Regions from separate parts of the Streptomyces sp. NPDC017890 genome, predicted to be linked through region 2. Evidence: riboswitches for the same ligand, from Rfam matches in the RefSeq annotation. Region 2 holds a riboswitch; the other holds the start of a gene.
The links. A riboswitch is a leader RNA that binds a small molecule or an ion and turns the genes downstream of it on or off. The one in region 2 is predicted to bind cobalamin.
Positions count from the first base shown of each region.

Region 1: it holds a riboswitch for cobalamin, as region 2 does, so the genes downstream of both, ACH4F2_RS10560 (ABC transporter substrate-binding protein) here and ACH4F2_RS29930 ((2Fe-2S) ferredoxin domain-containing protein) in region 2, are expected to answer to the same signal.

Region 1 covers NZ_JBIRHU010000006.1:240,189-255,334, forward strand. Annotated here, with positions in the region: gene ACH4F2_RS10525 (glycoside hydrolase family 65 protein) at 1-523, opposite strand, end outside; gene ACH4F2_RS10530 (phosphoketolase) at 520-2,910, opposite strand; gene ACH4F2_RS10535 (TetR/AcrR family transcriptional regulator) at 3,529-4,227, shown strand; gene ACH4F2_RS10540 (MDR family MFS transporter) at 4,324-5,946, shown strand; gene ACH4F2_RS10545 (flavodoxin family protein) at 6,150-6,602, shown strand; gene ACH4F2_RS10550 (ABC transporter ATP-binding protein) at 6,995-7,828, opposite strand; gene ACH4F2_RS10555 (FecCD family ABC transporter permease) at 7,825-8,883, opposite strand; gene ACH4F2_RS10560 (ABC transporter substrate-binding protein) at 8,919-10,019, opposite strand; cobalamin riboswitch at 10,082-10,268, opposite strand; gene ACH4F2_RS10565 (M56 family metallopeptidase) at 10,534-11,484, opposite strand; gene ACH4F2_RS10570 (BlaI/MecI/CopY family transcriptional regulator) at 11,491-11,877, opposite strand; partial or broken gene ACH4F2_RS10575 (TerD family protein) at 11,986-12,462, shown strand; gene ACH4F2_RS10580 (hypothetical protein) at 12,484-14,175, opposite strand; gene ACH4F2_RS10585 (lytic polysaccharide monooxygenase) at 14,315-14,986, opposite strand.
Region 2 covers NZ_JBIRHU010000027.1:38,217-53,362, reverse strand. Annotated here, with positions in the region: gene ACH4F2_RS29935 (ferric reductase-like transmembrane domain-containing protein) at 74-1,060, shown strand; cobalamin riboswitch at 1,130-1,256, shown strand; gene ACH4F2_RS29930 ((2Fe-2S) ferredoxin domain-containing protein) at 1,319-1,723, shown strand; partial or broken gene ACH4F2_RS29925 (hypothetical protein) at 1,775-1,852, opposite strand; gene ACH4F2_RS29920 (TetR/AcrR family transcriptional regulator) at 1,996-2,589, shown strand; gene ACH4F2_RS29915 (NADPH-dependent F420 reductase) at 2,699-3,433, shown strand; partial or broken gene ACH4F2_RS29910 (hypothetical protein) at 3,467-3,529, shown strand; partial or broken gene ACH4F2_RS29905 (hypothetical protein) at 3,583-3,697, opposite strand; gene ACH4F2_RS29900 (cation:dicarboxylate symporter family transporter) at 3,732-5,090, opposite strand; gene ACH4F2_RS29895 (mandelate racemase/muconate lactonizing enzyme family protein) at 5,268-6,434, opposite strand; gene ACH4F2_RS29890 (GntR family transcriptional regulator) at 6,542-7,225, shown strand; partial or broken gene ACH4F2_RS29885 (LysR family transcriptional regulator) at 7,233-7,678, shown strand; gene ACH4F2_RS29880 (hypothetical protein) at 8,424-8,579, shown strand; gene ACH4F2_RS29875 (hypothetical protein) at 9,147-9,320, opposite strand; gene ACH4F2_RS29870 (nitroreductase) at 10,080-10,778, opposite strand; gene ACH4F2_RS29865 (DHA2 family efflux MFS transporter permease subunit) at 11,079-12,620, opposite strand; gene ACH4F2_RS29860 (TetR/AcrR family transcriptional regulator) at 12,946-13,566, shown strand; gene ACH4F2_RS29855 (zinc-binding dehydrogenase) at 13,499-13,858, opposite strand; gene ACH4F2_RS29850 (hypothetical protein) at 14,046-14,924, opposite strand; gene ACH4F2_RS29845 (alpha/beta fold hydrolase) at 15,029-15,146, shown strand, end outside.

The sequences.
Region 1 (15,146 bases), on a different contig from region 2:
GCACCCCGGAGTTGGTGACGCCGCCGTCGAGGGCGGCCTCCACGTCGACGTCCGCCGTTCCGGCGTCGACCGTGAACTCCGTGCGCAGCGCCGCGAGGTGGGGATCGGCCATGTGCACCATGCGCAGCTGGCGCACGGACAGCACGCGTTCCCCGCCGAGCCCGAACTGGGTACGGCGCTCCAGAACGCCCGAGTCCAGGTGCACGGTCTGCCGGTGGTCGAGCACCTCGGCGGTGTCCGGCGTGAGCCAGTCACCCCCGTCGGCCCGGAAGCGCAGCGGCAGCCAGTTGGGGAGGTTGACCATGTCCTCGTTCTCCACGTCTCGTCCGGCGACGGTGGAGGTGAGCCGGTTGTAGCAGCCGGCCACGTAGGTGCCCGGGTAGTGCACGTCGTCCGCGGCGCACTCGGGCAGCGCGCCGCGGGTGGCGAAGTAGCCGTTGCCGAGCGTGCACAGCGACTCACGCAGCCGCTCGTCCGCGGGGTCGTAGTGGTCGTAGTCCCAGGTCGAGGGCGTCGCGGTCACTTCGAGCCCTCCCAGGACCAGTCGGCGACCTCCGGCAGGTCCACTCCGTGTTCGCGGATCCAGTCGTGGTGGCGCAGCCGGGCGTCCTCCATCCGCTGCCGCACGGCCGCCGCGCGCACGGCGAGGCCCGGTACGCGGTCGATGACGTCCATGACCAGGCGGTAGCGGTCCATGTCGTTGCCGATCACCATGTCGAAGGGTGTGGTGGTGGTCCCGATCTCCTTGTAGCCGCGCACGTGCAGATGCGCGTGGCCGGTGCGCCGGTAGGCGAGCCGGTGGATCAGCCAGGGGTAGCCGTGGTACGCGAAGACGACCGGCTTGTCGGCGGTGAACAGGCCGTCGTACTCGAAGTCACTCATGCCGTGCGGGTGTTCCCCGCTGGGCAGCAGCCGGGCGATGTCCACGACGTTCACGACGCGTACGGCGAGTGCGGGCAGGTGACGCCGGACGAGCTGGGCGGCGGCCAGTACCTCCTGGGTCGGGACGTCGCCCGCACAGGCCAGCACCACGTCGGGTTCTCGGGTGCCGTCCTCGGTGCCGGCCCAGTCCCAGATGCCGGCGCCGCGCGCGCAGTGGACCCGCGCCTGCTCCATGGACAGCCAGTCGAAGCAGGGCTGCTTGCCGGCGACGATCACGTTGACGTAGTCGCGGCTGCGCAGGGCGTGGTCGGCGACGGAGAGCAGGGTGTTGGCGTCCGGCGGCAGGTAGACCCGTACGGCCTCGGGGCTCTTGTTGAGGATGTGGTCGACGAAGCCGGGGTCCTGGTGGGAGAAGCCGTTGTGGTCCTGGCGCCACACGTGGGAGGTGAGCAGGTAGTTGAGGGAGGCGATGGGGGCGCGCCAGGGCAGGCGGCGGGTCACCCGCAGCCATTTGACGTGCTGGTTGACCATCGAGTCGACGATGTGGACGAACGCCTCGTAGCAGGAGAACAGTCCGTGCCGGCCGGTGAGGAGGTAGCCCTCCAGCCAGCCCTGGCAGGTGTGTTCGGAGAGGATCTCCATGACGCGGCCGTGCCGGTCGAGGTTCTCGTCGACGGGCAGCGTGCGTTCCTGCCAGGCCTTGCCGCTGGCGGCGTAGACGGCCTGGAGGCGGTTGGAGGCGGTCTCGTCGGGGCCGACGAGGCGGAAGTCGCGCCGGTCGGATGTGGCGTCCATGACGTCCCGGAGCAGGTCGCCGAGGACCCGGGTGGGTTCGTGCGTGCTCGCGCCGGGTTCGTCGACGGGGACGGCGTACTTCTCCAGCGGCGGCAGGGGCAGCTCGCGCAGCAGCAGCCCGCCGTTGGCGAAGGGACTGGCGCCCAGCCGGCGCGGGCCCGCGGGCGCGGCGGCGAGGACGTCGGGTCGTGGTGCTCCGTCGTCGTCGAACAGTTCCTCGGGCCGGTAGGAGCGCAGCCACTGCTCCAGCTGCCTCAGGTGTTCCGGGTCGGTCCGTACGGCGGACAGGGGGACCTGGTGAGCGCGCCAGGTGTTCTCCACGGGCAGGCCGTCGACCTCGGCCGGGCCGGTCCAGCCCTTGGGGGTGCGCAGCACGATCACCGGCCAGCGGGGGCGGCTCGTGGCACCTTCCTCGCGGGCGGCGCGCTGGATCGCGGCGATACGGTCCAGGGCGGTGTCCATGGCGTGGGCCATGGCGCGGTGGACGGCGGCCGGATCGTCGCCGGTGACGTGGATCGGGTCGTGGCCGTAGCCGCGCAGGAGTTCGTCGAGTTCCGCCTCGGGGAGGCGGGCGAGAACCGTCGGGTTGGCGATCTTGTAGCCGTTGAGGTGCAGGATCGGCAGGACCGCGCCGTCGCCCGCCGGGTCGAGGAACTTGTTGGAGTGCCAGGACGTCGCCAGCGGGCCGGTCTCCGCCTCGCCGTCGCCGATCACGCAGGCGACCACCAGGCCGGGGTGGTCGAAGGCGGCGCCGTAGGCGTGCGAGAGCGAGTAGCCGAGCTCGCCGCCCTCGTGGATCGAGCCCGGCGTCTCGGGCGCGACATGGCTCGGCACGCCACCGGGGAACGAGAACTGCTTGAACAGCCTGGCCATTCCGGTCGCGTCCCGGGTGATGTCCGGGTAGGTCTCGGTGTACGAACCCTCCAGCCACGAGTTGGCCAGCACGGCGGGCCCGCCGTGGCCGGGGCCCCAGATGCACAGGGCGTCGAGGTCCCGGGCCTTGATCACCCGGTTGAGGTGGGTGTGGACCAGGTTGAGGCCGGGTGAGGTGCCCCAGTGGCCGAGCAGGCGCGGCTTGACGTGCTCGGGACGCAGTGGCTCGGTCAGCAGGGGATTGGCCATCAGGTAGATCTGGCCGACGGAGAGGTAGTTCGCGGCGCGCCAGTGAGCGTCCAGGCCGGCGAGCTCCTCGTCCGTGAGCCCGCGGGATGCCTGCTGGGTGTCGACGGACATCGGTGGTCCTTTCCGTGTCGGACAGCGGTCGGGCCGCGCGGGCACGGGGGTACCCGTACACATCCCAACCCTGCGCAGACCGCTCGGGTACCCGGCAGGGCCGTTCGGGTCACGTCGGTTCCCGAACGGGGCCGGTGCCGGTCAGGCGCGGGCGGCGGCCGCCCCGGGGCGCCGCCCGGGCGGGCGTGTCGGCCGCCGCGGCGCGGGCGGACCGTGCCACGGAGGACGGGGTGGGTCCGGTCCGGCGTGCCGACGCGACTCGGTGCGGCTCGGTGCGGCTCGGTGCGGCCGGTCGAAGCCGTGCTCGTACCGGGCGCCGCGGACGACGAGTACCGGCCGGGACCATGCCGAGGAGGGGCCCCGGAGGCGATGCCGCGCACGCACCGGGTTTCCGGCGCGCCGCGCAGTGAGGGAGGCGTGTGACAGGAGAAGCACGGCCGCCACCGGCGCCGACCCCGATGCCGACCGTGCTGACGCAGCGGGTACCCCAACTTCGGCCTGACACACAGGACTTGCCGCTACCGTGCGGCGGAGCGCGCCACGGCCCGCTACCCCCCGCGACCCCGAGAGGCGCACTCGACACCCGCTAATTTTGCATAGCGTGCATCTTTGCATACCATGCAACTTATGTCGGAGAAGAGTGCCGCGGGGGGCGGCTTGCGGGAGCGGAAGAAGCGGGCCACACGCGCCGCCCTCGCCGAGGCCGCGGTACGTCTCGCCGCCGAACACGGGGCGGAGAAGGTCACCGTCGAGGCGATCAGCGCCGCGGCCGGGGTGTCGGTGCGAACCTTCTTCAACTACTTCGACACCCGTGACGACGCCTTCGTCGTCATCGACGCGGACGCGGGCGCACGTATGCGGTGCGCCGTGCTCGCCGCACCGGCCGAGCTCTCCCCGCTGGAAGCCCTGCACAGGGCCATGACGGCGGAATTCGCCGAGGCGGAGCAGCACCACGAGCTGTGGCGGCTGCACGCCGAAGTGCTGCACGCCTCGCCGCACCTCCTGGCGCGCGGCGTCGGGGCGCACATGGCGGCCGAGGCGGACCTGGCCGAAGCCATCGCGGAACGCCTCCGCGTCGCCGCCGGCGACGGCGACCGGCCCGGGGGCGAGCTCTGTTCCGGGTCCGGTTCCGGTTCCGGCGAGGAACGGCGTACGGCGCCCGGCCTCTACCCACGGCTGCTGGCCTCGGTGGCGAACGCCGCCGTGCGGACCAGCATGGACCACTGGTCCGCCCACCAGGAGGAAGCCGCCTTCATCGACGTCTTCCACGAGGTGTTCGCCCTCCTCGGCGCCGGCCTTCCGGCACCTTCCGCGTAACCACCGCGCCGGGCGCCGGCGCGACTTCATCAGACCACCACCGAAAGAGATGCCGTGACCGCAGCTCAGGCGCCCGCCGACGCGCCTCCCACCTCCATGAACCAACGGCAGATACTCCAGGCCATGTCCGGCCTGATGGCCGGCATGTTCGTCGCCATCCTGGCGGGCACCGTCGTCTCCAACGCGCTGCCGACGATCATCGCCGACCTGGGCGCCAGCCAGTCCTCGTACACCTGGGTCGTCACCGCCGAACTCCTGGCCATGACCGCGACGGTCCCCCTGTGGGGCAAGCTGTCCGACCTCTTCAACAAGAAGCTGCTGCTCCAGCTCTCGCTGCTGATGTTCGTAATCGGTTCGCTGCTGGCGGGCTTCTCCCACGACACGACGCTGCTGATCTTCAGCCGGGTCGTGCAGGGCATCGGCGCGGGTGGTCTGACCGCCCTCGCGCAGGTCGTCATGGCCGCCGTCATCCCGCCCCGGGAACTGGGCAAGTACTCCGGCATCTTCGGTGCCGTCTTCGCCGTCGGCACCGTGGCCGGACCGCTGATCGGCGGTGTGCTGGTGGACACCGACTGGCTGGGCTGGCGCTGGTGCTTCTTCATCGGCGTGCCGTTCGCCCTGCTGGCCATCTTCCTGTTGCAGCGCACACTGAAGCTGCCCACCGTCAAGCGCCAGGTGAAGATCGACTGGCTCGGCGCCTTCCTGATCGTCGCCGGTGTCTGCGCACTGCTCATCTGGGTCTCGCTGGCCGGCAACCAGTTCGACTGGGCGTCCTGGCAGACCGCCGCGCTCGTCATCGGCGGTGTGGTGCTGCTGGCCCTGGCTGTCCTCGTCGAGGCCCGTACCGACGAGCCGGTCATCCCGCTCGACATCTTCAAGAACCGCACGGTCACGCTGACCACCGTCGCCAGCCTCCTGGTCGGTGTCGCCATGTTCGGCGGAACCGTCTTCCTGTCGCAGTACTTCCAGGTCTCCCTGGGCAAGACGCCGACCGTCGCCGGTCTGATGAGCCTGCCGATGATCCTGGGTCTGCTGGTGTCGTCCACCGTCGCCGGACAGCTGATCAGCCGGACCGGCAAGTGGAAGAGCTACCTGGTGGCCGGCGCGGTCATCATGACGGTCGGCCTCGCGCTGCTCTCCCTGATCGACGCCGACACCCACTTCGGGCTGCTCAGCCTCTACATGGCCGTCCTCGGCGTCGGCGTCGGCATGCTGATGCAGAACCTGGTGCTCGCCGCGCAGAACGACGTCCCCGCGGCCGAGCTGGGCGCGGCGACCTCCGTGCTGTCCTTCTTCCGCAGCATGGGCGGCACCATCGGCACCAGCGTCCTCGGCGCGATCCTCGCCAACCGGGTCGCCAGCGAGATGACCAAGGGGCTGGAGAAGGCGGGCGCCGCCGGGGGCGCCGAGGGCGGCTCGGGCGGCGGTGGGCACAGCGTGCCGGACATGACCACGCTGCCCGCCCCCATGCGGGAGATCGTGGAGCACGCCTACGGTGTCGCCACCGCCGACCTGTTCCTCATCGCCACCCCGTTCGCGCTGCTCGCGCTGGTCGCCGTGGTCTTCATCAAGGAGAAGCCGCTGAAGACCACCAGCGGCATGGAGCGCCTGGCCGAGGAGGCCGGCGAGGCCGCCGGCGGAGAGGTCACCGTCCCCGCGCAGCGCTCCGGTGACACCCCGTCGAAGGCGGACAGCGGACCGGCGTCGCCGGTCGGCTGAACCGTCGGCCCACGACGCGCCACGACCCGGAAGGGGCCGCCCACCACACACGGTGGGCGGCCCCTTCCGCGTGCCGGACGGCCTCGGTCGCGCGCGACCGCGATCGCCCCGGACCCCGGCGTGTCGTACGACCGTGGCTCCCCGCGCCGGACGGGGGTGGCGCTTCTTGCGGTCGGCGGGTGCCGGGCGGCAGGCTTCGGGATGTGGCCACTTTGCTGATCGTTCATCACACGCCGTCGCCGAACTGCCAGGCGATGCTGGAAGCCGTCCTGTCCGGGGCGACCGCGCCGGAGATCGAAGGGGTGCGGGTGGTCAGGCGGGCTGCGCTGGCCGCGACGGCGGTCGACGTGCTGGAGGCCGACGGATACCTGCTGGGCACTCCGGCCAACCTGGGCTACATGTCCGGCGCCCTGAAGCACTTCTTCGACCAGGTCTACTACCCCTGCCTGGACGAGACGCGGGGCCGGCCCTTCGGCTACTACGTGCACGGCGGCAGCGACACCACCGGCGCGGTGCGTGGCATCGAGTCGGTCACGACCGGCCTCGGCTGGCAGCGCGCGGCGCCGGCGGTGAGCGTGGCGGGTGAACCCGGCAAGGCCGATCTGGAGGCCTGCTGGGAACTGGGGGCCGCACTCGCGGCCGGGCTGATGGTCTGACCGCACGGTGCCAAGGGCCCCCGGACGCGGGGGCACGGGGGCACGGGGGCACGGGGGCACGGAGGCACGGGCCAAGGCTCGTCCCTCTCGTGCCGCGCCCGCCCGCCCCCGGCTGGGCGCTGCCGTCACGGCGGCTCGCCCTCGACGAGGACGTCGGCCACCGAGCCGTCCGAACCGCCAGCGGCGGAGCAGTTCGTGGAAGGCGTGCGTGGAGACCGGACATGCGCGTCCTGGTTCCTCTCTGCGGGCGGTGCCGGTCGGACACGGTCAAGCGAACCGGTCGGGCAACTCCCTGGCAGTCGGCCGCCCGCGACCGGACGTGGCGCACGTCATGGATCTCGTGACGTCGCAGGGGGGCCGGCCGTCCGAGCCGTTCCCAGCGGCCGCTCGCGTTACTCGAGCGGTGCGGCGGTGCTCGGCCGGCCGAGCCGGGCACCGTCACCCGCTCGGGGAGCGTCCGTCAGGGTGCCGAGGAACCGGACGTGCGGGCGGCCGCCCGGCCCGGTGGGGGCGACCTCGGCGCGCACCCGGTACACCTCGGCGACCAGGTCCGCGGTCAGGACCCCCGCGGGATCGCCACAGGCCACGACCCGCCCCTCGGCCAGCACCACGAGGTGGTCGCAGTACATGGCCGCGAGGTTGAGGTCGTGCAGGGCGACCACGCTGGTGACGGGCAGGGCGGCGACCAGCGTCAGTACGTCGAGCTGGTGCTGGATGTCGAGGTGGTTGGTCGGTTCGTCCAGCAGGAGTTCGCGCGGCTGCTGGGCGAGGGCGCGGGCGATCTGGACGCGCTGGCGTTCGCCGCCGGAGAGGGTGTGCCAGAGCCGGTCCTCGTGCCCGGTCAGGCCGGTGCGTGCGAGGGCGTCCGTGACCGCCTCCTCGTCGGTCGCCGACGCCGGCGTCCAGGCGCGGCGGTGCGGGATCCGGCCGAGCCGGACGACGTCCCGGACGGTCAGCTCGGCCTGGGTGTCCGCCTGCTGCTCCACGACGGCCACGCGCCGGGCGACGTCCCGGCGGCCCACCCGGTCCAGCGGGCGGCCGTCGAGGGTGACGACACCGGAGGCCGGGGCGAGTACGCCGGCGAGCAGCCGCAGCAGGGTGGACTTGCCCGAGCCGTTGGGGCCGAGCAGTCCGGTCATGGCGCCGGGCCGGGGGCTCAGGTCGACGCCGTCCAGGATGAGCCGCCCGCCGGCGGCGCGGGAGACCCGCTCGGCGTTCAGCGTCACCGTGCCCGCCTGGTGCGGTACAGGACGAGGACGAAGGCGGGTACGCCGATGAGCGAGGTCACCACGCCCACCGGGACCTCCTGGGGTTCGAGGACGGTACGGGCCAGGGTGTCGACCCACACCAGGAACACCGCCCCGGCGAGGGCGCAGACCGGCAGCAGCCGGGCGTGCCCGGGGCCGGTCAACGCACGCACGGCGTGCGGCAGCACCAGGCCGACGAAGCCGATGGCGCCGGCCGAGGCGACCAGGGCGGCGGTGAGCAGGGCGGTGGCGCACAGCAGCACCAGCCGGGTACGGGCCACGTGGACGCCGAGCGTGGCCGCGGCGTCCTGGCCGAACGCGAAGGCGTCCAGTGTCCCGGCATACCCGAGGCACACGGCCAGGACCACGACCAGGGCCGCCGTACCCGTCCACACGTCCGTCCAGCCCGCCCCGCCGAGTGAGCCGAGCAGCCAGAACAGCACGCCGCGGGTGGTCTCGGCGTCGGCCGCGGTCATCACGACGAACGAGGTGAGCGCGGAGAACAGCTGCATCGCCGCCACGCCCGCGAGCACCACCCGGTCCGGGGTGCCGCCGAGGCTGTGGCTGAGCAGCATCACGAGCGCGAAGGAGCAGACCGCCCCGGCGAACGCCCCGCCCGACACGGACAGCGCGCCGCCGCCCACGCCCAGGACGACGACCAGGACGGCACCGGTCGAGGCGCCGGAGGAGACGCCCAGGACGAAGGGGTCGGCGAGCGGGTTGCGCAGCAGGGACTGGAGTACGGCACCGCATACGGCGAGCCCGGCACCGCACACGGCCGCGAGGAGGGTCCGGGGCAGCCGCAGGTCCCAGACGATGCCGTCGCGGATCGGCGTGACCTCCACGCCGGGAGTGCCGCCGCCGAGGTGGGCGACGAGCACGGACCAGACCTCGCCGACGCCGATGTCCGCGGGGCCGATGGTGACGGCGACGGCCACGGAGGCGCACAGGGCGACGAGACCCACCGCCGCCCACGCCGCCGGGCGGCGGCGGCCGGCCGCCCGCGTGCCGAGGGGCTCGTGGTTCTCGGACATCACCCGGCTCCCCGGCGTCACCCGGCTTTCGGACGTCACTCGGTGAGGCCGTACGCGCGCAGCGCCGCCGCCACCTTCTCCACGCCCTCGACGGTGCGGATGGTGGGGTTCATGGCCTGCCCGCTCAGCAGTACGTACCGTTTCTTCCTGACGGCGGTCATGTTCTTGGTGACGGGGTCGGACTCCAGGAACTCGATCTTCTTCGCGGCGGTCTCGGCCGTCTGGGACCTGCGGGTGAGGTCTCCGATGACGAGGACGTCGGGGTCGCGGTCGGCGACGGTCTCCCAGCCGACCTGCGGCCATTCCTCGTGGGTGTCGTCCATGGTGTTCTCCGCGCCGAGTTCGCGGGTCATGATGCCGGGGGCGCCGCAGCAGCCCGCCATGTAGGGGGAAGTCGAGTTGGCGAACCAGTACATGAGGGTGACACCGGAGGCGTCGATGCCCGAGGTGGCCTTCTCGACCCGCGCCTTCAGGCCGGCGACCAGGTCGTCGCCGCGCTGCTCGACGTCGAACGCCCGGGCCAGGTCGCGGACTTCGGCGTAGACGGTGTCCATGGTCAGGGGCTCGCTGCGGACGCCGTCGCCGTCGCCGCCGTTGTCCTTGCCGACACAGTCGGACGGGGACAGGTAGGCCGGCACGCCGAGTTCGGTGAACTGCTCGCGCGTGGCCACGCCGCCGGGGCCGAGCGTGGAGGCGAAGGAGGCGGCGACAAAGTCGGGTTCGGCGTCCAGGACCGTCTCGAAGGAGGGCATGTCGTCGGCGAGCCGGGGCACGCCGGTGTTCGCCTTCTCCAGGCCCTTCATGACCGGGTCGGTCCAGGTGGCGGTGCCCGCCATGCGGTCGGCGAGGCCGAGCGAGAGCAGGATCTCCGTGGTGCCCTGGTTGAGGGAGACCGCTCGCCGGGGCGGCGCGGTGATCTTCACCTCGTGCCCGCAGTCACTGACGACGCGTGGATAGCCGGCGGCCTCGGCCGGCGCCGCGGCGTCGGTGGCGGTCGTCCCGGAACCGCAGCCGGACGCCAGCAGAGTGCCGGACAGCAGCAACGCGAAGCGGGCGCGGAAGGAACAGCGGAACGAACAGAAGGAACGGGAAGAACGGAAGGAACGGCGGGAGGCGGCGGGGCGCGCTGCGGGCAAGGAAGATCCTCTGGCGTCGAGGGCTCAGACGCGAAGCCCGTTCGTACGGTGCGGCCCGCGCCGTAGGCGGCGCGGGTGCCAGCAGGTCTTCGGACTCGGGATCGACCGGACGGGACGCCTTCCCGGACGGCTTGTGCCGCCCAGTGGCCGTTGTCCCGCCCGTCCCCCTCACCGCTGCGCGTCAGTTCCGGATTCGCACCGGATTCCCTGACCCACCAGGTGGGTTCGACTGGCTCCCGCAAGCTACCACAGGGGCAACGCGGTGCCGGAGGCGGCCGTCTGCCCGACCGGCCCCGGTACCGCCCGCCCGCGCCTCAGCTGTGCCGGGCCGAACGGCTCGTCCGTGCCGGCCGTGTCGCCGCCGGGGCCGGCGGACTGGTCGTCGAGGGGCGCGGGGCCGAGGATGCGGCCCGTGCGGAGTCCGACGAGCCACTGTCGCCGTCGCCGGGGCAGGCGACCAGGACTTTCGTGGCCGTCTCCGCGGCCTGGGGTTTCCTTCGGAGAAGAAGGTCGCTCAGAGGGGCGTCGCGGCGCGGAGGATGAGGAACATCGTGACGGCGGCGTTCGCGGACGACATCGCCGACACGGCGGTTCCGGCGGCCGCGGCCCATGCCGCCAGGCCCACCGCGGTGAACACCGGGGGCCAGGTGCGGACCGCGGGAGCGGGACCGAGCAGGGCCGCCACCCGGCGCGGTACCGGGCCGGGCGCCGCGAGGCCGGCGAGGCCGGCGAGGCCGGCGAGGGTGGCGACCGGGGTGCCCCGGGAGACCAGGGCCGCCTTGCCGATCGCGGTCGCCACCGCGCGGCGGTTGCCGACCACCCGCGCGGCCGCCTCGTCCGCCCATCGCTCCGCCGTATAGGAAACGACGGTCCGCAGGGGCCGCAGGAACGGGTTGGCCAGGGCGGCGAGCCGGACGGTGAGCAGGAAGCGATGGTGCCGGGCGGTCAGATGGGCCCGCTCGTGGGCGAACAGCGCGCGCCGCTCAGCGGGTTCCAGGCAGTCGAGCAGGGCCGTGCTCACCACCACACGGTCCCGGCGACCGCCGGGCAGCGCGTACGCGTAGGGCGCCTCGTCCGGGAGTACGGCCACCCCGGTCCCCGGCAGTCCGGCCAGCGCGCGGTGGGCACGGCGACGTACTCTGCCGTGCCGCCACAGGGCCCGCGCCGAGGCCATGACCACCGCGCACAACGCGGGGATCGCCGCCTTGCCGACGACCTCGTCGTACGGCACCGCCGCCCGCACCTCGGGGTCGGACCAGCCGTCCGGCAGAGGGTTGCCCGGCAGTTGCGCGGTGCCGACCACCATCACCAGGGCGAGACACACGGTGCTGCACAGGGCCATCACGGCGGCCACGGCGGTGAGCAGCCTGGTCGCGGTCCGCGGGTGCAGATGCTGTTCGGCCAGCCTGGCGACCGGCCACGCCGTCAACGGCAGGACCAGCGGCAGAAAGACGAATACACCCATGCGGCGTCAGCCGTCCCCCGCGTCGCGCGCGTGCGCCAGAAGTTCCCGCAGCAGCCGCTCGTCGTCCGGGTCGAGGCCGGTGACGAAGCTGGCGAGCACCGCTACGCGGTCGCTCTCGGCGTCCAGGACCTTGCGCATCTTCCGCGCGGCCAGGCCCGCCTGGTCGGAGGCGGGTGTCCACGCGAAGGACCGGCCCGCGCGCTCGCGGCTGACCGCGCCCTTCTCCAGCAATCGGGTCAGGATCGTGATCACGGTGGTGTAGGCGAGGTCGCCGCCCAGGCGTTCCTGCACCCAGCCGGCCGTGGCGGGCCCGTCCGCCTCGCGCAGCACCGACAGCACCAGCGCCTCCAGCTCGCCCTGCCCCCGTCGCCGCGGACGCCGGTGATCCGTCACGGCCCGCCTCCTTCCGCTGCTGTCCGCCTTCCGAGGTCACATCGTATAGAGAAGAACCGTATTCTACAGCGCTGTAGAATACGGGTAGGGTGATCGGCGGAAGTCATCACGACCGGCACCGACTACGACCTCGACGCCTCCGCGCTGCTCCTCGACGCCTTTGGCAAGGTGCTCTCGGACGGGCACTTCGTCTTCCACAACAACCTCACCAGCCCGGACGGCTCGGTGGAGCACACCGGCGACAACCTCACCGGCGAGGGCGAGGGCGACGACGAGGCCGTGAAGGTGAACCTCGCCGCCGTCCCCACCGAGGTCAGCAGGATCGTCTTCCCGGTCTCCATCCACGACGCGGAGAACCGCGGCCAGAGCTTCGGCCAGGTCCGCAACGCCTTCATCCGGGTCGTCAACCAGGCGGGCAACCAGGAACTCGCCCGCTACGACCTCTCCGAGGACGCGTCGACCGACACCGCGATGGTCTTCGGCGAGCTGTACCGGCACGGCGCCGAGTGGAAGTTCCGGGCGGTCGGGCAGGGGTACTCCTCCGGCCTGGCGGGCATCGCCGCGGACTTCGGCGTCAACGTCTGACCCGAAGCGGACGGGGCGCGGTCAGTGGTCCGCAGCGCAGCAGCCGCCCGCACCACCGGTGGCCGGTGCGGTGTCGAGGCGGCAGAAACAGGAGGCCTCGACCGGTACGTCCGCGAGGGCGGTGGCGAGCTTCAACTGCTGTGCCACGATCCGCGCCTGCCCCTCCTCGCCCAGGCGCGCCAGGCACTCGTGGAGTCCGTGCAGGGCCCAGACGTTCCCGGGGTGCTGCAGGGCGCGGGGCAGGGTGTCGTCGAGACCCAGGTCGGCCCGGTAGACCGCCTCGGCCTCGGCGACCCGGCCCTGTTCCAGGAGCAGGGCGCCGTAGGCGTGCCGGGTGGGCTGCATCCAGCCCCACGGTTCGTCGTAGGGGAGGTTGTCGTCCAGTGCGATGGACCGCTCCAGGGCGGCGAAGGCGGCACTGTGGTCACCCTTGCGGTACTCCAGTTCGCCGTCGAGCATGGCGGAGGCGATGGCGAGGATGTCGGCGCAGGTGTTGTTGAACAGGGTGCGGGTCAGCGGCACCCTGGCGGCCGCCTCACGGAACAGGACGCGTTCGGCCTCCGCCTCGGCGACCTTGCCGGTGGCCGAGAGCGCGACCCCCCGGGCGTAGTGGAGCATCGCCGTCGTCACGCAGTACAGACGAGGATCGACGGGCAGCGGCAGCCGGAGGATGTCCGCCCAGCGGCCGAACCGGATCAGGACGTGCACCCGCATGGCCAGGAAGCCTTCCAGCCAGTCGGCCATCGGCGGGCTCTCGACGCGCAGCAGCTCCTCGGGGATGGACGCCTCCAGTTGCGCGGCGGCGTCCAGGGCGACCTCGTACCGGCCGAGGAACATCGCGCCGTAGATCCTGAAGTGGTGGTTGTGCGAGCGGTAGAGCGTGTAGAAGTTCATCGCCCCGGCCCGCGCGCGGTACTTCTCGTCGGCGGCGATCGCGGCGCTGTTGTCCGACACCACGCGCCGGTAGTCGCCGCACAGCACTTCGAGATGGGACGGCATGTGGTTGAGGTGCCCGGCGTCGGGGACCAGGCCGCGCAGCCGGTCGGCGACGGTGAGGGCCGCCTCGGGCGTGGCGGACATCTCCATCAGGTGGATGTAGAGGTGGAGGACGCCGGGGTGCTCGCGGCCGGCCTCGGCGGCCAGGGCCCGGTCGAGGACGGCCTTCGCCTCCAGGGTGCGGGCGCCTTCCGCGGGCAGTCCGGTGCGCAGGTCCCAGAGCTGCCACGGCGTCAGGTTCATCAGCGCGTCGGCATGGAGGGCGGCGACGTCCAGGTCGTCCGGGGCGAGTTCGTGCACGACCCGCATGCTTTCGGCGTACGGCGCGTTCCACACCGAGCAGTCCTCGACGGCGCGCGCCTGCGGGTACCGGGCGCGCAGGGCGCCGATCAGGGCGCGTTCGACCGGGGTGGCCGAGCGGGCCGCCTTCTCGTGGGCGAGTTCGACCGCGGCGTGGGTGCGATCGACGGTCCGCGTCAGTTCCTCGGCGTCGAAGGCCTCCCACGGCTTGTTGTAGTTCGGACCGAGGGCGTAGGCGATGCCCCAGTGGGCCATGGCGCAGTCCGGGTCGGCCGCCGCGGCGGCCTCGAAGCAGGCGACGGCCTCCTCGTGGTGGAACGCGTACGTCCACACCAGCCCGCGGTCGAACCACCGCTGGGCCTCGGGCGACGAGGTCGTCACCGTCCGGCGGTGGGTGCCGAGATCGTAGTAGTCCATGGGGTCCATAGGGTCCATGAGGGGACGTATACCGCACCCCGGGGCGGCTGCGAAGCACGTCGCACGGCCGTCGCACCGACCGGTGTCCCCGCCGGACGCGGCGCGCCCGGCGGGGGTGGGGGGACGGGGGTGGCGTGGATCAGCCGAAGTCGACGTCGCTGCACAGGAAGTACGTCTGGTCCATGTGCGACGCCTGCCAGATCGTGTAGACGACGTGCCGGCCGCTCAGGCCCGAGGTGCTCACCGGGATCTCGTAGTTCTGGCTGGGCGCGTAGCTGCCCGTGGTCGTGACGAGCTGGAGGTCGTCCCAGCCGAGGGGCTGCGTGGCGGGGTCGAAGCCCTGCCGGCTGACGTAGACCTTGAAGTAGTCGGCGCCGTGGCTGGCCTGGTCGTACAGCTTGACGGTGAAGTTGTCGGTGATGTCCGTGGTCTGCCACGCGCCCACGGTGTCGAGGGAGTTGTAGCGACCGCCCTCGGTCCGGCCGCCGCTGCACAGCTGACCGTCGGGGACGACGGCTTCGAAGTCGCCCGCGGAGCCGTTGCGGTACAGGCCGTTCCAGTTCCACATGGCGTTGGTGTTGTCCTGCCAGGCCTGCCAGCACATGGGGTCTTCCTGCGCCATGGCGGGGTTCTGGAAGTCGTCGCCCCAGCGCTGCCAGCAGCCGTAGTTGCGGGAGGCGGGGTCGACGACCGAGCCGTGGGCGACGGCGGTGCCGCTCCAGGGGATCAGGGCGAGCAGGGCCGCGGTCAGGGTGCCGAGGGCGACGGTCGACACCCGCCGGACTCTCTTGGTGCGATCATGACAAGTCATGATGTCCTTCTTTCGCGTGGGGGGACAGGAGGGGGGCCGAGAAACCGGAACTGTCAATGGGAGCGCTCCCAGAGCCTTTCGGAGAACAGGCTGCGCCCGGGCAAACGGAATGGCAATAGTTGAAATGCGCCAGTTCCCGCCGTGCGATGGCGTGTTCGAT
Region 2 (15,146 bases):
CCGTCAGTCAGACTTGTTGCCTCACGCCACATGCGCACCGTTGCTGCGGTGGCCCGTGCCCGGGAGGCCCCTGATGACGTCAGAAGCGAGGCCGGACGAGGACGGGACGGTGACCCCGCCCGGACGGCGACGGCCTCCCGGTGACCGCGTCGCGCTGCGCGGCGACCTGCGGTCCGCCCTGCCCGACGCCGGCGCGGCGGTGGTGGTCACGGCGCTCGTGTTCGCGCTCCTGTGGGCGCGCATGGAATCGGGTGCGTCGGACACCGTGGCGATCATGCCGTTCATGGACGATGCCGGCACCTACTGGATGTACCTGCTCAGCCAGGCGTTCGGGTGGTCGGGGCTGCTGTGGGCCTGGGGCACGGTCATGCTCGGTCTGCTGCTGTCGGGACCGCGTCCCACCCGGCTGCCGGTCTCCCGGCAGGTACTGGAGCGCTGGCACCGCACCACGAGCCTGACGACCATGGCGCTGATGTTCGCCCACGCGCTGATGTTCGCGGCGGAACTCGTCCGCTACGAGACGAAGGTGGCGTGGGCCGAGCGGCTGTGGGTGGCCTTCGCGGACACCTTCGTGCCGGGCTGGTACGACTCGGGCACCGGCCGGATCGCCATCCCCATCGGACAGGGGGCCCTGTACCTGGCGATCCCGCTGGGGCTGCTGTTCTACGTCCGGCACCGCATCGGAGCGAACACCTGGCGACGGCTGCACCGTTTCGTGATCGTCGTGTACGTGCTGAGCGTGTGGCACACGCTGCTGTACGGAACCAACGTCTGGTACGGCGAGTGGCCCCGCACCGTTCTGTGGCTGCTCCAACTCCCGGTCGCCGCACTGCTGTTGCTGCGCCTGCTGAGACCGGCCCGGCGAGCCGAACGGCTGGGCTCCCCCGGCGGGCAAGAGGGCTTGACCCGTTCGGCCTGGGCAGTACGGGCGGCGGGACGGGTTGTTGCCGCAGCCGTCGTCGTCGGGCTGGTCATCGTGGTGGTGTCCGGCCGTGACGGTGGACGGGACCGTCCGACCCATCCGCCGGCCACGGCCCCGCACGCCCAGGAAACGGACTGATTGGCCGGCACCGGTCGGGCGGGACGGCGTCCCGGGATGGGATGATGGCCGGCGACAGGGCGACGGCGGAACGAGGAAGCCGGTGTGAATCCGGCGCGGTCCCGCCACTGTGATCGGCGAGCGATTCCCGACAGGCCACTGCCCAGCAGGGGGTGGGAAGGCCGGGACGAGCATCGACCCGAGAGCCAGGAGACTCACGCGGTCGCCTCCTCGACGGACCACCGGGGCGGATCTCCCCGGAGAGAGGGACGGCACCGCATGCCCGCCACGCCCAGCGGACGAACGACGGACGACAAGAGGCCCGCAACGGCCACCGGCCCCGTGCCGTGCCGCGTCGTCGTGTGTCGCGACTGCTGCTGCGGCAGCCCCAAGGTGACCGGCGTCGACCACGCGGCCCAGACGGCACGTCTGCGTGCTCAGGTGCCGGTGCGGGTGTCCGCCTGCCTCGACGTCTGCGAACACGCCAACGTCATCGTCGTCCAGCCCTCCGCGGAGGGCCGGGCCGCAGGCGCCCGGCCCGTCTGGCTCGGGCTGGTCAACGACCCGGACGCGACCGAGGACATCGCCGCCTGGGCACGCGCCGGCGGACCGGGCGTCGCACCCCGGCCGGACATCCTCGACCTGTACGCCATCACACCGCCGCGACGGCGTACGGCCTCCTGACCGTACGCACGGAGAGCCGGCGGGAGGACAGGAACCGTGCACGCCGCCCGGGAGTTTTGCGGCCTCGTCGGTGCTCGGGACGCGCGGAGAGTGGATGTCGTACACGCCGGGTCCGGCCTCGCGCCGTTCTTCGTGTTCCAGAAGGCAGGGTCCGGCCTACTGGCACACGTGGTCCATTTGACCGGATGCTGCCTCCGCTTTAGGCTGGAACCCGTACGGAGGCAGCATCCGTTTTTGGTCCGGCCGCAGGATCACCGGAGGTACGAGGGCGCATGGGCGTTAGTGAGCAGCGGGGTCGCAAGCCCCGCGCGGATGTCCAGCGCAACCGCGCGGCCCTTCTCGAGACCGCGCAGCGTCACTTCCTGCAGCATGGGGTCGGCACCTCGCTCGAGGCGGTGGCCAAGGAGGCGGGCGTCGGGCCCGGCACCCTGTACCGGCACTTCCCCACACGGGAGGCGCTGCTGGCGGCTGTGTTGCAGACGCGCTCCGAGGAGCTGGTGGCCCGCCAGGCGGACATCGAGCGGCTCGGCGACCCGGCCGAGGCGCTGGAGCAGTGGCTGCGCGCGATGGAGGAATACTTCAGCGCCTTCAGCGGACTGCCGGACCCGCTCATGGCCGCGGCCAGGGCCCAGGAGCCGGACAATCCGCTCACGATCCCCTGCGGCATCCTCATCACCGCCACCGATCAGTACGTGAAAGCGGCGCGGAACGCGGGGCACGTAAGCGCGTCGGTGCGGGGTCACGACCTGTTCCTCGCGGCCTGTTCCGTTGCCTGGATCAAGGGCACCGGCATGGAGGAGGAATCGCTCGATCGTCTCCGTACCCTCATCGCGAGCGGCTACCGCGAGCGGGACGTCCGGGCGTAGACCGCCACACCCTCACCCCGCCCCCCGCACAAACACCCAGGGGCGGTCGCCCCACAGCCATCACTCGACGCTGCTCTCAGGCGCAGTGCAACCTTTCAAGGGACGAATCATGAAAATCACTGTTATAGGTGCCGGCGCCATCGGTGGGAACCTGGCCGCCAAGCTCGCCCTGGCCGGTCACGACGTCCAGGTGGCCGGCGCTCGCGGCCCCGAGGCCGTGGCGGCCGAGGTGCTGGAGTCCGGGGCTCGCGCAGCGGACCTCGCCGACTCGGTCCAGGGCCGGGACGTCATCGTCCTGGCGGTCCCCTTCGGCGTGGCGGGGAAGCTGGCCGATCTGTTCGCCCCGGTCCCCGACGAGACGGTGGTGGTCGACACCTCGAACTACTACCCGAACCTCAGCGGGCAGATCGAGGCCGTGGACGACGGGGCGGTGGAGAGCGTGTGGAACGCCGAGCAGCTGGGCCGACCCGTGGTCAAGGCGTGGAACGCCGCCTTGGCCGAGACGCAGCGAGCCAAGGGTGTGCCGGCCGGAACGCCCGGCCGCCTCGCCATCCCCGTGGCCGGCGACTCCGAGGAGGCGCGGCGTGTGGCTATGCGGCTCGTGGATGACACCGGTTTCGACCCCTACGACGCCGGTGTACTGGCCGACTCCTGGCGCCAGCAGCCCAACAGCCCCGCCTACTGCACCGAGCTGACCCTGGAAGAGCTGCCCGCGGCCCTGGCCGCGGCCGACCGCGTCAAGGACGTGGCCGTTCGCGACAGCCTGCCGGAACGCTTCGCTGCCCTCCCGGACAACCCCACCGTCGACGACGTCGTCGAGATGAACCGCGCCGCCCATCGCTGAGTCACCCGACGCGGCTCTCGAGTCCGCAGCACCATGAGGATCGGCATCCTCGGCACCGGGAACATCGGCAAGACGTTGATCAGGCGGTTGGGCGAGGCTGGGCACGAGGTGAAGGCGGCCAATTCGCGGGGCCCGGAGACGATCGAGGCGGGCGGCGTCGATGCCGGCGAACCACTTGAACAGGGCCGCCTTGCCCTCCATGACCGGCAGCGCGGCCTTCAGCCCGATGTTGCCGAGGCCCAGCACCGCCGAGCTGTCCGTCACGTGCACCGCCGGCGGACGTGGGCGATGGAGGAGGTCAGGTGTCGGCGCCCACCTTGGTGGTGTCGGTGTCGGCTTCGGTGTCGGCGGGTGCGGTCGTCTTTGGGGTGCGGGACTGCAGGATCGAGCGGGCCTTGTCGATGTCGAGGTCCTTCTCCCATTTGCCGATCACGATGGTGGCGACGGCGTTGCCGAGGACGTTGATGAAGACGCGGCCCTCGTTGAGGATGCGGTCGATGCCGACGATCAGCGAGAGGGCAGCCAGGGGGACGTGGCCGACGGCGGTAACGGTGCTGGCGAGGACGATGAACGCGCCGCCCGCGATGCCCGCGGTGCCCTTGCTGGTGAGCATCATGACGCCGACCATGATCAGCTGTTGCTGCCAGGACAGGTCGATGCCCATGGCCTGGGCCAGGAAGAGGGAGGCCATGGTGAGGTAGACCGCGGAACCGTCCAGGTTGAAGGAGAACCCGGAGGGGATGACGATTCCCACCACCGGGCGACCGATGCCGAGGGTCTCCAGCTTGCGCACCAGTTGCGGCAGGACGGCTTCGCTGGAGCAGGTGCTCAGGGCGACGAGGAGTTCGGCCTTGAGGAAACGCATCAGGCCGAACAGGCTCAGGCGGCAGGCCCGCATGATGGCCCCGAGCACGACCAGGACGTACACGACACAGGTCGCGGTGAACAGGATGATCAGGTAGCCGAGCTGCTTGAGGCTCTCGGCGCCGTAGGTGGAGACCACGGTGGCCAGGGCGCCGAAGGTGCCCAGCGGTGCCAGCCACATCACCCAGCCCACGATGCGGAACACGACGTCCGAGAGGGCCTTGATACCGCGGATCAGCGGCGCACCGTCCTCGCCGGCCATGTTCAGGGCCACACCGAAGACGATGGAGACCATGAGCGCGGCCAGGATGGCGTCACCGGTGATCGCGCCCAGCAGCGAGGTGGGGATCAGAGAGGAGATGAAGCCGGTGAAGGTGGCGTGCTCGTTGGCGGTCTCGGGCACGTCGTCCGCGTTGAGCGAGGAGGGATCGACCTGGAGGCCGGAGCCGGGCTGGAAGATGTTGGCGACCACCAGCCCGATGAGCATGGACAGCAGCGACAGCACCAGGAAGTAGCCGATCGCCTTCACACCGATCCGGCCCGCCTTGCGCAGGTTGTCCATGGAGGCGATGCCGGTGGTGACCACGCAGAAGACGACCGGGACGACGATCATCTTGACCAGGTCGATGAACCAGTCGTTGAGCGGCTTGAGTTCCTTGCCGAGCCCGGGGGCGAGGATGCCGATGGCGATGCCGAGGACCGCGCCCAGCACGACCTGGAACCACAGCTCACGTATCAGACGGTTCAGCCGTGACCGCTGCGGACGGCCGGCGGCAGTAGTAGTGGATGTCATCGAGGGTGCTCCCTTGCACGACGATCGTGTCTGGCCCTGTCCCACGTGGGGGTGTGCGCGGGGGACGCGAAGCGGCTCGCGTCCCCCGGGGTCGTACGTGGCGCCTTGATGGAGCTGCGCCGGCGGACGGCGCCCGCCGACGGCGGGCGCGTCAGGGTGCGGTGAGTGCGGTGACGGTCAGCTGTGCAGGTCGCGCAGCACCTTGTAGAAGGCGGCCTTGCCCTCGAAGCCGATGCCGGGGATGTCGGTCAGGCCGACGCGGCTCTTCTCCACCACGGCGTCGTCGGCGAAGCCCCCGGTGGGCTGGAACTCGCCCGGGTAGGACTCGTTGCCGCCGAGCTTGAGGGCGGCGGCGATGTGCAGGGAGAACTGGTGCCCGCCGTGCGGGATGCAGCGCCGGGAGGACCAGCCGTGCTGCTTGAGCATGTCCTGGATGCGCAGGTACTCCACCAGGCCGTAGGAGAGGGCCGGGTCGAACTGGAGGGTGTCGCGGTCGGGGCGCATGCCGCCGTAGCGGATCAGGTTGCGGGCGTCCTGGAGGGAGAAGAGGTTCTCACCGGTGGCGATGGCACCGGCGTAGTGCTCGGCGACGGTGGCGTTGAGGTGGTAGTCCAGCGGGTCGCCGATCTCCTCGTACCAGAACAGGCCGTACGGCTCGATGGCCCGGCCGTACTCCAGCGCCGTGTCGAGGTCGAAGCGGCCGTTGACGTCCACGGCGAGGCGGGAGCCGTCGCCGCCCAGGACGTCGATGACGGCCTCGATGCGGCGCAGGTCCTCGGCCAGGTCGGCTCCGCCGATCTTCATCTTGACGACGTCGTAGCCCAGGTCGAGGAAGCCGCGCATCTCGTCCTGGAGGTCGGACAGGGACTTGCCCGGGGCGTAGTAGCCGCCGGCGGCGTAGACGAAGACCGAGTCGTCGGGCTGCCCGTCGCCGTAGCGCTCGGACAGGTACCGGTACAGAGGCTTGCCCTCGATCTTGGACGCGAGGTCGAACAGCGCCATGTCGACGACGCCGACGGCGACCGAGCGCTCGCCGTGGCCGCCGGGCTTCTCGTTGTTCATCATCACGTCCCACGCTTTGGCGTGGTCGAAGCGGCCCTGCTCGTCCAGGAGGCTGCCGGGCTCGGCGGACGTCAGGCGGGGCAGGATCCGGCGGCGCAGGATCTCACCGGCGCTGTAGCGGCCGTTGGAGTTGAAGCCGTAGCCGACGACGGGTTTGCCGTCGCGGATGACGTCGCTCTCGATCGCCACGATCGAGCAGTCCATGGAGCTGAAGTCGATCCAGGCGTTGCGGATCGAGGAGCTGATCGGGACGACGCCCTCGTACACGTTGGTGATCTTCACGACGGCCCTCTCTCATATCTTATAAGTTGCGTCGGTGTTAGGCTGGGGTGACATCACGGGGACTGTCAAGAGGGGTGCCAGCACCCGGGAAGGATTTTCGGGGGGCGATGGCCGACACGAACCTCTTCGTCAGCAAGAGTGACTACGCCTACGCGGAGCTGCGCGGACAGATCCTGTCGGGGACACTTCCCGCCGGGGCGCGGCTTGCGCAGTACGACCTCGCCGAGTCGCTGAACATGAGCATCACACCGCTGCGTGAGGCGATCCGCCGCCTCAGCAGCGAGGGCCTGGTCACCGTCGAAACCCACCGCGACGTGCGCGTGTCCACCATGAGCTCGGACGAGGCCCGGCAACTGTTCGAGGTCCGCCTGTCCCTGGATCCCACGGCCGCGGAACTCGCCGCCCGGCGGCGCACCGCCGAGGACATCGCCGTCATGCGGTCCGCCGTCGCGCGGCTGCTGCCCGTCACCCGCCAGTGGGGCGAGGAGGCACTCGCGGCCCACCGCGCCTTCCACCAGGCGCTCTACCGCGCCTCGCACAACGACGTCCTCATCCGCCTGCTGGACGACCTGTGGGACAAGTCCGACCGCTACCGGCGCCTCGGCCTCGAACTCCCGCCCGGCGACGAGCCCCGCACCCGCGACCTCCAGGAACACCACCAGCTCGTCGACCTGGTCGAGGACGGCCGGGCCGCCGAGGCCGCTCAGCTGATGCGCGACCACATCACCCACAGCCTCACCGCCACCGCCATCAGCGCCCTGGAGGACCGCGAAGGCGCCCGCACGGGCTGAGGCGCCGATGGACGTCCGTCAGCTGGAGTACTTCCTGGCGATCGTCGACCGCGGCGGCTACGACCGGGCTGCCGCCGCCCTCCACGTCTCCCAGCCCTCGCTGTCCCAGGCCGTCCGCGCACGGGAAGACGACCTGGGCTCCGAGCTCTTCCACCGGATCGGGCGGCGCGCCGTACGCACCGAGGCGGGCAAAGCGCTGATCGAACCGGCCCGCGCGGCCGTCCGCAGCCGGGAGAGCGCCCGCGCGAGCGTCGCCCCGTCCACGAACTGCGCACCAGACGCCTTGACGTGGCCTCGATGCCCGCCCAGGCGGCCGAACCGCTCACCACGCTCATCCGCGACTTCAGTCACCTCCCACCCGGTGCGGTCCTGGCCGTGAAGGCAACCTTCACCTCGCGGAACGTGGTCGATGCGGTGCGCACCGGGGCCGTGCAACTCGGTCAGCGGGCGAACGTCACACGCGGGAGGGCAAGGCCCGACGTGAGATCATCCGATGCCTCAAGCGATACGCGGCCCGCGAGGTGTTCAACCTGGTCAGACCGGTTTCCCGTACCCCCGCGTTATAGGGGCGTCTGTGACATGCGGGTGATATGGCGAGACCCCGCCGAGGTCCGTCCGGGCGGGATCGCTGCGCGGATCCATGAGACGGCGAAGCCGCACCGGAGCGCTCCGGTGCGGCTTCGCCGTGAGGTCGAACGCGCCGGCGCTCAGGACGCGTTCGGCTCCCATGCGGCAGCCGTTCAGGTCGGCCCGCAGCAGCTCCGCGTCCATCTGGATGCCGATGAGGACGAATTCTCGCGCGTAAGAGCCGGCGGTGTCACGAGCAGAGGAAGGCTCGAAGCGAGCCACCGAACCGGCCTGCGCCACAGTCCCGTCACCCAGGACCGGCCGGCGAGGGTGAAGAAGCCCTTGGACCTGAGGACCTGCCCGTAGGCGCCGCTGCCCGGTGTCTCCGTCACGAACGTCCGAACCGTCCGGGGTGGAAGGACCTTCCGGAGCAGAGGACGGTCGCGGAGATGGCGTACTGAATGAAGTTTCGAAGGAGGGCGTGAACACCGTGTCGCCGGGCACAAGGGCTATCGCACCGAGGTCCTGGCATTCGGAGCTGGTCGGGATCTACCCGCCAAGGGACGAACTCAGGCCCTTGTGAAGCTCATACGCACACGCGCCTGAGCCGGAATTGACGATGGGATTTAAAATGATCATTCTTGGGCTTATTCTGCTGGTCATCGGCCTGCTTGTCGGCATGGGTCTGCTGACGACGATCGGTGGCATCCTCATTCTGGTTGGCGCCATCCTGTGGATCCTGGGTGCGACCGGTCGCGCGGTCGGTGGACGCAAGCACTTCTTCTGAAGTCAGGGCGCCTCACCAACTCTCTGCGACGAGTGATGTGTCCATGGCCCCCTCCGCGTCGGAAAGTCCACACCGTGAGGAGCTTGTGGACCACTCGAGGCCGGGACGAGGTGAGAGCCCGGCCAGAGAGACAGTTGGGAACCCCGCGGGCGGGGCCATGCGCCGACCCCGCCCTGTCTCGTTGGCGATGAGTTTGCCCTGAGCCGGGCCCTGCCCGCCGGTCGTCGAGCGCAGGGCCTGGCTGCGGGGAGAGGCGGATGCTGCCGCTTCGGTACAGGAAGCGACGGGCGTGCTGCATCGGCGCCCAGCCGGCTGTCGAGACGCTTCCTGGAGTGCGACGTGGCCCTGCACACCCGTACCGCCGAGATGCGGCAGCGCGTCGCGGACGTGCTGCGCGGGCCGGGCACCCTTGGTGGGCTCAGCGCAGCTCAGGACGGGCGGGAGTTCCTGCTCCAAGTCGCCGCACGAGTTCCGCGGGTGCGGGAGGACGGCGGAAGCGAGATCCGGTACGCGCTACAACTGCTGGCCGACTTCCAGCTCTCCTACCGGGGCATGCTCCAGCACCGGTTACGAACCTGCCTGGACGGTCTGCACGCCGACACTCCCGCGATGCCCTTCCCGTACCAGCTGGGCCCGACGGTCCAGCAGATCCGGGAGATGCTGGAGGTGGCGTACGAACGAGGCGCTGTACACCTGCCGGAGCGAGCTGTAAAAAGCGCTCGCCGATCCGAGCGCGGTCATCTTCTCGATCGTCGAGGAGTTCTACGACAGGGTCATCCCGTCGGCCGGCGTCGAGGAGGAGTGGCTGGTCTTCTACCAGGGCATCAGAGCCGAGATCTGGCCTGGCAGGTTCGCAGCCTTGGGGTCGACGAACTCCTCGACGCGGCCGCAGCGCAGAAGCTGCGTGCCGCGCTGGATGCAGCCGACGACGACGCGATCGTACGGCTGGCCGAGGCGGCGCCCGCCGTCGGTTACTGGCTGGCCGACTACCTCGACGCCACGGCCTCGAAGCTGCGCGCGTACGGCCCGCTCGCCGGCGATGCCCAGCCCGTAGCGCCCTCGGCCGTGTTCCGCTGCCCCCCCCGGGAACCCTTGTCTGATACCGCCGCTTTGTCGGCGAGACCTCTCCGCGCTGCCCCACGCACGACATCGATCTGGTCCGCGTCGAGGACGAGCCCCCGGTTGCGTGAGCACAGAGGCCGGAGCCCCGCGCGAAGCTGTCGGGCCCCGCGGTCTGTGTGCGCTGTGGCTCTGTGCTTGCGCGAGCGGTACGCGACGAACGCCGTACCCAGGAGGGCAAGACCCGGCGCGAGATCATCCGATGCCTCGAGCGGTATGCCGCCCGCGAGGTCTTCAACCCAGTCGGACCGGTGTCCCGCACCCCCGCGTCATAGGGGCGTCCGGGAAGGCTGCCTGCCGTCCACCTCCCGTGGCAGCGGCCTACGCCCCAGCAGACACCAACTGCTTCCCCGCCCCGGGCCCGCCTCGTGAGGGAATCAGCTATTGCTCGTCGAGGACTCCGGGGGTGTCGTGCAGGACCACACTCTGCTGCACCGGGATACGTCCCATGCCGATGTCGTACATCGGTGACGTCTTGTCGCCGATGCCGAAGGAGATGCCGAAGAGCAGCTTGAGGTCGTCTCGGACGCCCAGCGACGTACGGACCGTGTCGGCGTACACGCCGAGGACGGCCTGCGGGATGCCGTGGAAGCCCCGCGCGGTCAGCGAGAGCAGGAAGTTCTGGGCGTACATGCCGATGTCACCGGCCGTCCGGACCCCGTCGCCGAGTTGTGGCATGAAGAGCAGGGCGACGTGGGGCGCGTCGTAGAAACGCAGGTTCTCGCGGATCACTTCGTGCCTGCCCTCCATGTCGGAGCGCGCTATGCCCCGCGCCCCGTAGACACGGGCGCCGTGCTGATAAGAACGCTCGAGGTAGACGCCGTCGCCGTAGTCGCCGGTGAAGTCCGCCGAGTCCCGGCCGTCCTCGTACGCCTTGAGCAGTTCCTCGCTCAAGGCGTCCCGGGCGGCACCCGAGACTATGTGCACCGTCCAGGGCTGGGTGTTGCTGTTCGAGGGGGCGGTCTGCGCGTCCTCCAGGACGCTGCGGATGTCCGCAGGTGACAGCGGCGTCGGCCGGAACTGCCGCGGGGAGTGCCTGGCGCGTACGAGTTCGGTGAACAGGGAGGCAGTGGTGGACAAGAGGTTCCTTTCCAGAGGGCGGCTCGGGGTGGCCGGAGGGGCGGGCGTGTCAGTGACGGGGGGAGCGGTTGGTTCCACGGTCTCCTCGCGCGTGGGCATGGAGGTGAGAGCGGCGAAGCGTGCCGCCTGGCGGTTCCGCTTGCGCCGGGCCTCGTTGCGGTAGGCCGCGGCACAAGCGGCTCCCAGGTCCTGGAGGGTCGGCTCGGTGCAGTACGCGGGTTTCATCGGCTGCCGGCGCCAGGAGCCACCCGCTTCAAGTGGCGGCTCCTCGCCGGTGTGCCCGTGTCTGCGCCGGGGTTGTCAGTCCGTTGCCGACGAAGCTGTCGGCACTGCGGTGGCGTTGATGGGAGCGTTGCTCGGTGGAGACGCCGGCGGCTGGGGGGTGGCTGCGGTTCTGCGGACGCAGAGGGTGCCGATGATCGCGAGGCAGCCGATGACTGCCGCCGTGGTGAAGGCGGCTTGTGACGCCGAGACGGACTGGGCCAGGTTCAGTGCTCCCGCGTCCTTGGCGTGGGATCCGATGGTGTAGGCCGAGATCAGGACGGCGCCGCCTGCGCCGCCGGCCAGCTGTTGGGCGGTGTTGAACGCCGCGGTGCCGTGCGGGTAGAGCTCGGCGCGCAGGGAGGACAGTGCGGCCGTCGTCATCGGTGCCCACATGAGGGCCTGCGAGGCCGACAGGACGAGGTAGGCGGCCAGGAGCGCGGGGACGCCGGTGTTCTCGTCCGCTCGGCTCAGGAACCACAGGGCACCCGTCCAGATGACCGATCCGGGGATGGCCAGGGGGCGCGGTCCGTAGCGGTCGTAGACGCGTCCGCCGAGGGCCGAGACGAGGGCGATCAGGGCTCCGCCGGGGACCAGGAAGAGACCGATCTGGAGCGTCGTCAGGCCCGTGACGTTGGTGAGGACCAGGGGCAGGATCATCGTGGTGCCGAACCCGACCAGCGCGACGACGAGCATGACCAGCAGCGGCACGGTGAACGACCGGGTGCGGAAGATCCTCATGTCGAGGAAGGCGTTGTCGCTGCGCTGCAGCACGGTCTGGCGGCGTACGAAGACCGCCAGGGCGAGAAGCCCGATGATGACCGGGATGTAGGGGGCGACCGGTGCGTGGCCGGAGGCCGACTCGCCGATCGTGGACAGGCCGTAGACGAGGGCGCCGAACCCGATGGCGGACAGGACGAGGGACGGCACGTCCAGCCTGACCGGTTCCGGAGTGGTGATGTTGCGCAGCCTGGCGGCGCCCAGGGCCAGCCCGGCCAGGACGACGGGCAGGACCAGGATGAACAGCCACCGCCAGCTGAGCTGGGAGATCACCACGCCGGACACCGCAGGGCCGACCGCGGGTGCCACCGCGGTCAGACCGGTGACCAGCGCCATCGTCCGGCCTCGCCGATGCGGGGGAACCAGGCGCATCGTCGTGGCCATCAGCAGGGGCATCAGGGCGGCAGTGCCCGCCGCCTGGATGACGCGGCCGGTGAACAGCACGCCGAACCCCGGGGCGACGGCGGCGATCGCCGTGCCCAGGGTGAACAGGGACAGCGAGCCGAGGAAGATCGTGCGGAGGGTGAACCTTCGCAGGAGGAACCCGGTGGCCGGGACGAGGATCGCCAGGGTCAGCAGATAACCCGTCGTGAGCCACTGTCCCGTGGTGGGAGTGATGTCGAGATCGCTGATCAGGGTGGGAAGCGCGACTCCCAGCAGCATCTCGTTCAGCAGGACGGTGAACGCGGAGACCATCAGGATCCCGATGACGAGGACGTCTCCGGGGGCCAGTTCGTCATCGTTGCGGGTCGGTGGCGGTGCGTCTGCGGCGGCCTGCGCCGGATTCTCGGCGGGGGACATGTGATCTCTTCCGTGTCGCTGGGGAGGGTGTGCGAAGGGCCGTGCGGGTTCCATGCCGTCGGTGCACACCGGTGGGGTCCGGCGGTACGCGCCCGGGCCGGTGCGGCCTCGGCCGGGAGCCGTCGCGTCCGATGCCGCCTGCGCGGCGGTCGGTTCCCCGGCGGCCGTCGGCGCGGAACGCCTGGTTGTCGCACCGGGCTGCCCTGGGAACAGCGGATGCCTGCCGAGACCGGCGGTAGCATCGGAACTGATAAGGAGATAGTCTCCGTTTCGCGGAAGACGATACGGAGACAGTCTCCGCATTGTCAACGGGAGGTGCAACGACATGGGTGAGGCAGCCACCGGCGAGCGCCGGCAGCGGACGGACAAGCAGCGCAACCGCACGCACATCCTCGAGGTCGCTGAAGAGTTCTTCGCCGAGCGGGGCATCACCGGCTCCATGGACGCCATCGCCAAGCGGGCCGGTGTCGGTCCGGGCACCCTCTACCGGCACTTCCCCAACCGGGAGGCACTGCTGGCTGCCTTGCTGCAGGCCCGCGACGAAGAGCTGGAAGCCCGACGCGTCGCCATCCGGCGCGAGGTGACCGACTCCCGCGCCGCGCTCGCACAGTGGCTTCAGGCACTGGATGAATGGGTGACCGCCTTCGACGGTCTGCCCGAGCCCCTGCGGGCCGCACTGACGGAAGGCACGTCCCCTCTGGCGATCACCTGTCAGGGCTTCGTCACGACCACCGAGGACTTCCTCCGCGCGGCACAGCGCGACGGCGGTGCCAAGCCCTGGGTGCGGGGACGTGACCTGTTCCTCAGCACGCTGGCCACCGCCTGGGCCCGCGGTGCCGCCATGGCCGACGAGTCGTCGCCCGACGCGCTCGTTTCCCTCATGCGCACCGGGTGGGAGACGCCCGCGACGGAAACAGCTCCCGGGAGTGGCGAAGACCCCGCGTAACCGCAGGCAGAAGCGTGGCGCCCTGGCGCGGGGCACTCTCCCGAGAGCTCACCACGTTGAGCGGGGTGGGGGTGCGGTCGAGGACGCCGTAGAGGACGAGGTGGGCCTCGTGGGCGGCGGCGGTGACGAGGTCGGCCAGGGCCGTGCCGCCGACGGGGTCGAAGATGACGCGGGCGCCCTGGCCGTCGGTCAGCGCCCGCACCCGGGCGGGGACGTCCTCCTCGGCGGTGGCGATGACCTCGTCCGCGCCGGCGTCCAGGAGCTGCTGGCGCTTGGCGCCGGTGCGGGTCAGGGCGACGGCGCGGGCGCCGGCCTTGTGGGCGACCTGGATGGCGGCGAGGCCGACGCTGCTGGAGGCCGCGGAGATCAGGACGGTGCCAGCGGGGCGGCGGGCACCCTCGGAATTTGGTTCCGCGCGGGAGTCCTCCCGCTGCCGCCGTGCTGCGCTGACTACAAGGCCGGGATCGCCTCGGCCCTGCTCAACTCCGCGCAGCAGATCGGGGTCGCTCTCGGCCTGGCCGTACTCGCCGGGGTCGCCGCCACGTCACCGCGCAGCCGGAGAAGGCCGCGCTGGGCACCGGCGAAGCGCTGGTCGCGGGGTACGGCACGGCCCTGACCGTCGCCGCAGGCATCCTCCTCGCCGCCGGCCTCCTCGCCCTCACCACCCTCAGCGCCCGCCCGGCCACAGAACAGGACGGGCCCCAGCCTGAGGAGACGAACACCCGGCCGGGAAACTGACGGAGCCGGGCGGTGCCTCCGGCAAGACGGCGGGGGTGACGCCGTTCCCCGCTGGGACCCTGCGGGCGTTCTCGGAGCGGGCGCCCTTCACGGCCTGTCGGCCAGTGGGACCGTGTCAGGGCGGTCGCAGCCTCGTTGTCGCCACAGGCCCGCCGGGGCGAGAACGCCACGGGGTCGTTCCCGCGAGGCGCTCTCACCCCGTGGAGGGCGGTGTGACCCTCAGTGGGCGGCGCGGCCCTGCAGAGCCGAGGTGACGAGGTCACTCTTGGCGAGTCGGTCTCCGTCGGTGACGGCCGACGCCCAGGCGTCGGCGGTGGTGACCGCGGCCAGGGCTGGGGGAAGCAGCCGGAGGTGAGGCGGCCTGCGGTGTCGTAGGTGAGGTCGTAGCCGGTCGTGCCGACATTGGCGCGGGTGATGTCGACGTGGGTGGGCAGGCCGGCGGGGGAGAGGGTGTGCGCGGTCTTGGTGACCGTGGTGCCGGCCTTGGCGGAGGTGACGGCGGTGAGGCGGCCGGCCCGGTCGTAGGCGCGGGCCTCGGTCTCGGTGTTGGGCAGCGCGGACTTGGTGAGGTTGCTGGCCGGGTCCCAGGTGTACGAGGTGGTCTTGCCGTCGGCCAGCATCGAGGCGGTGCGGCCGTCGCCCGCGAAGTCTTCAACCTGGTCAGACCGGTCTCCCACACCCCCGCGTTATAGGGGCGTCCGTGAGACGTGAGAGGGTCTGGGGCGTGAGTGAGACACCGTCGAACACCCTGCAATACCGCTTTGACGGGCCAGAAGAGGCCCCGGTCCTGATCCTCGGTCCCTCACTGGGTACCACCTGGCACATGTGGGACCGGCAGGTGC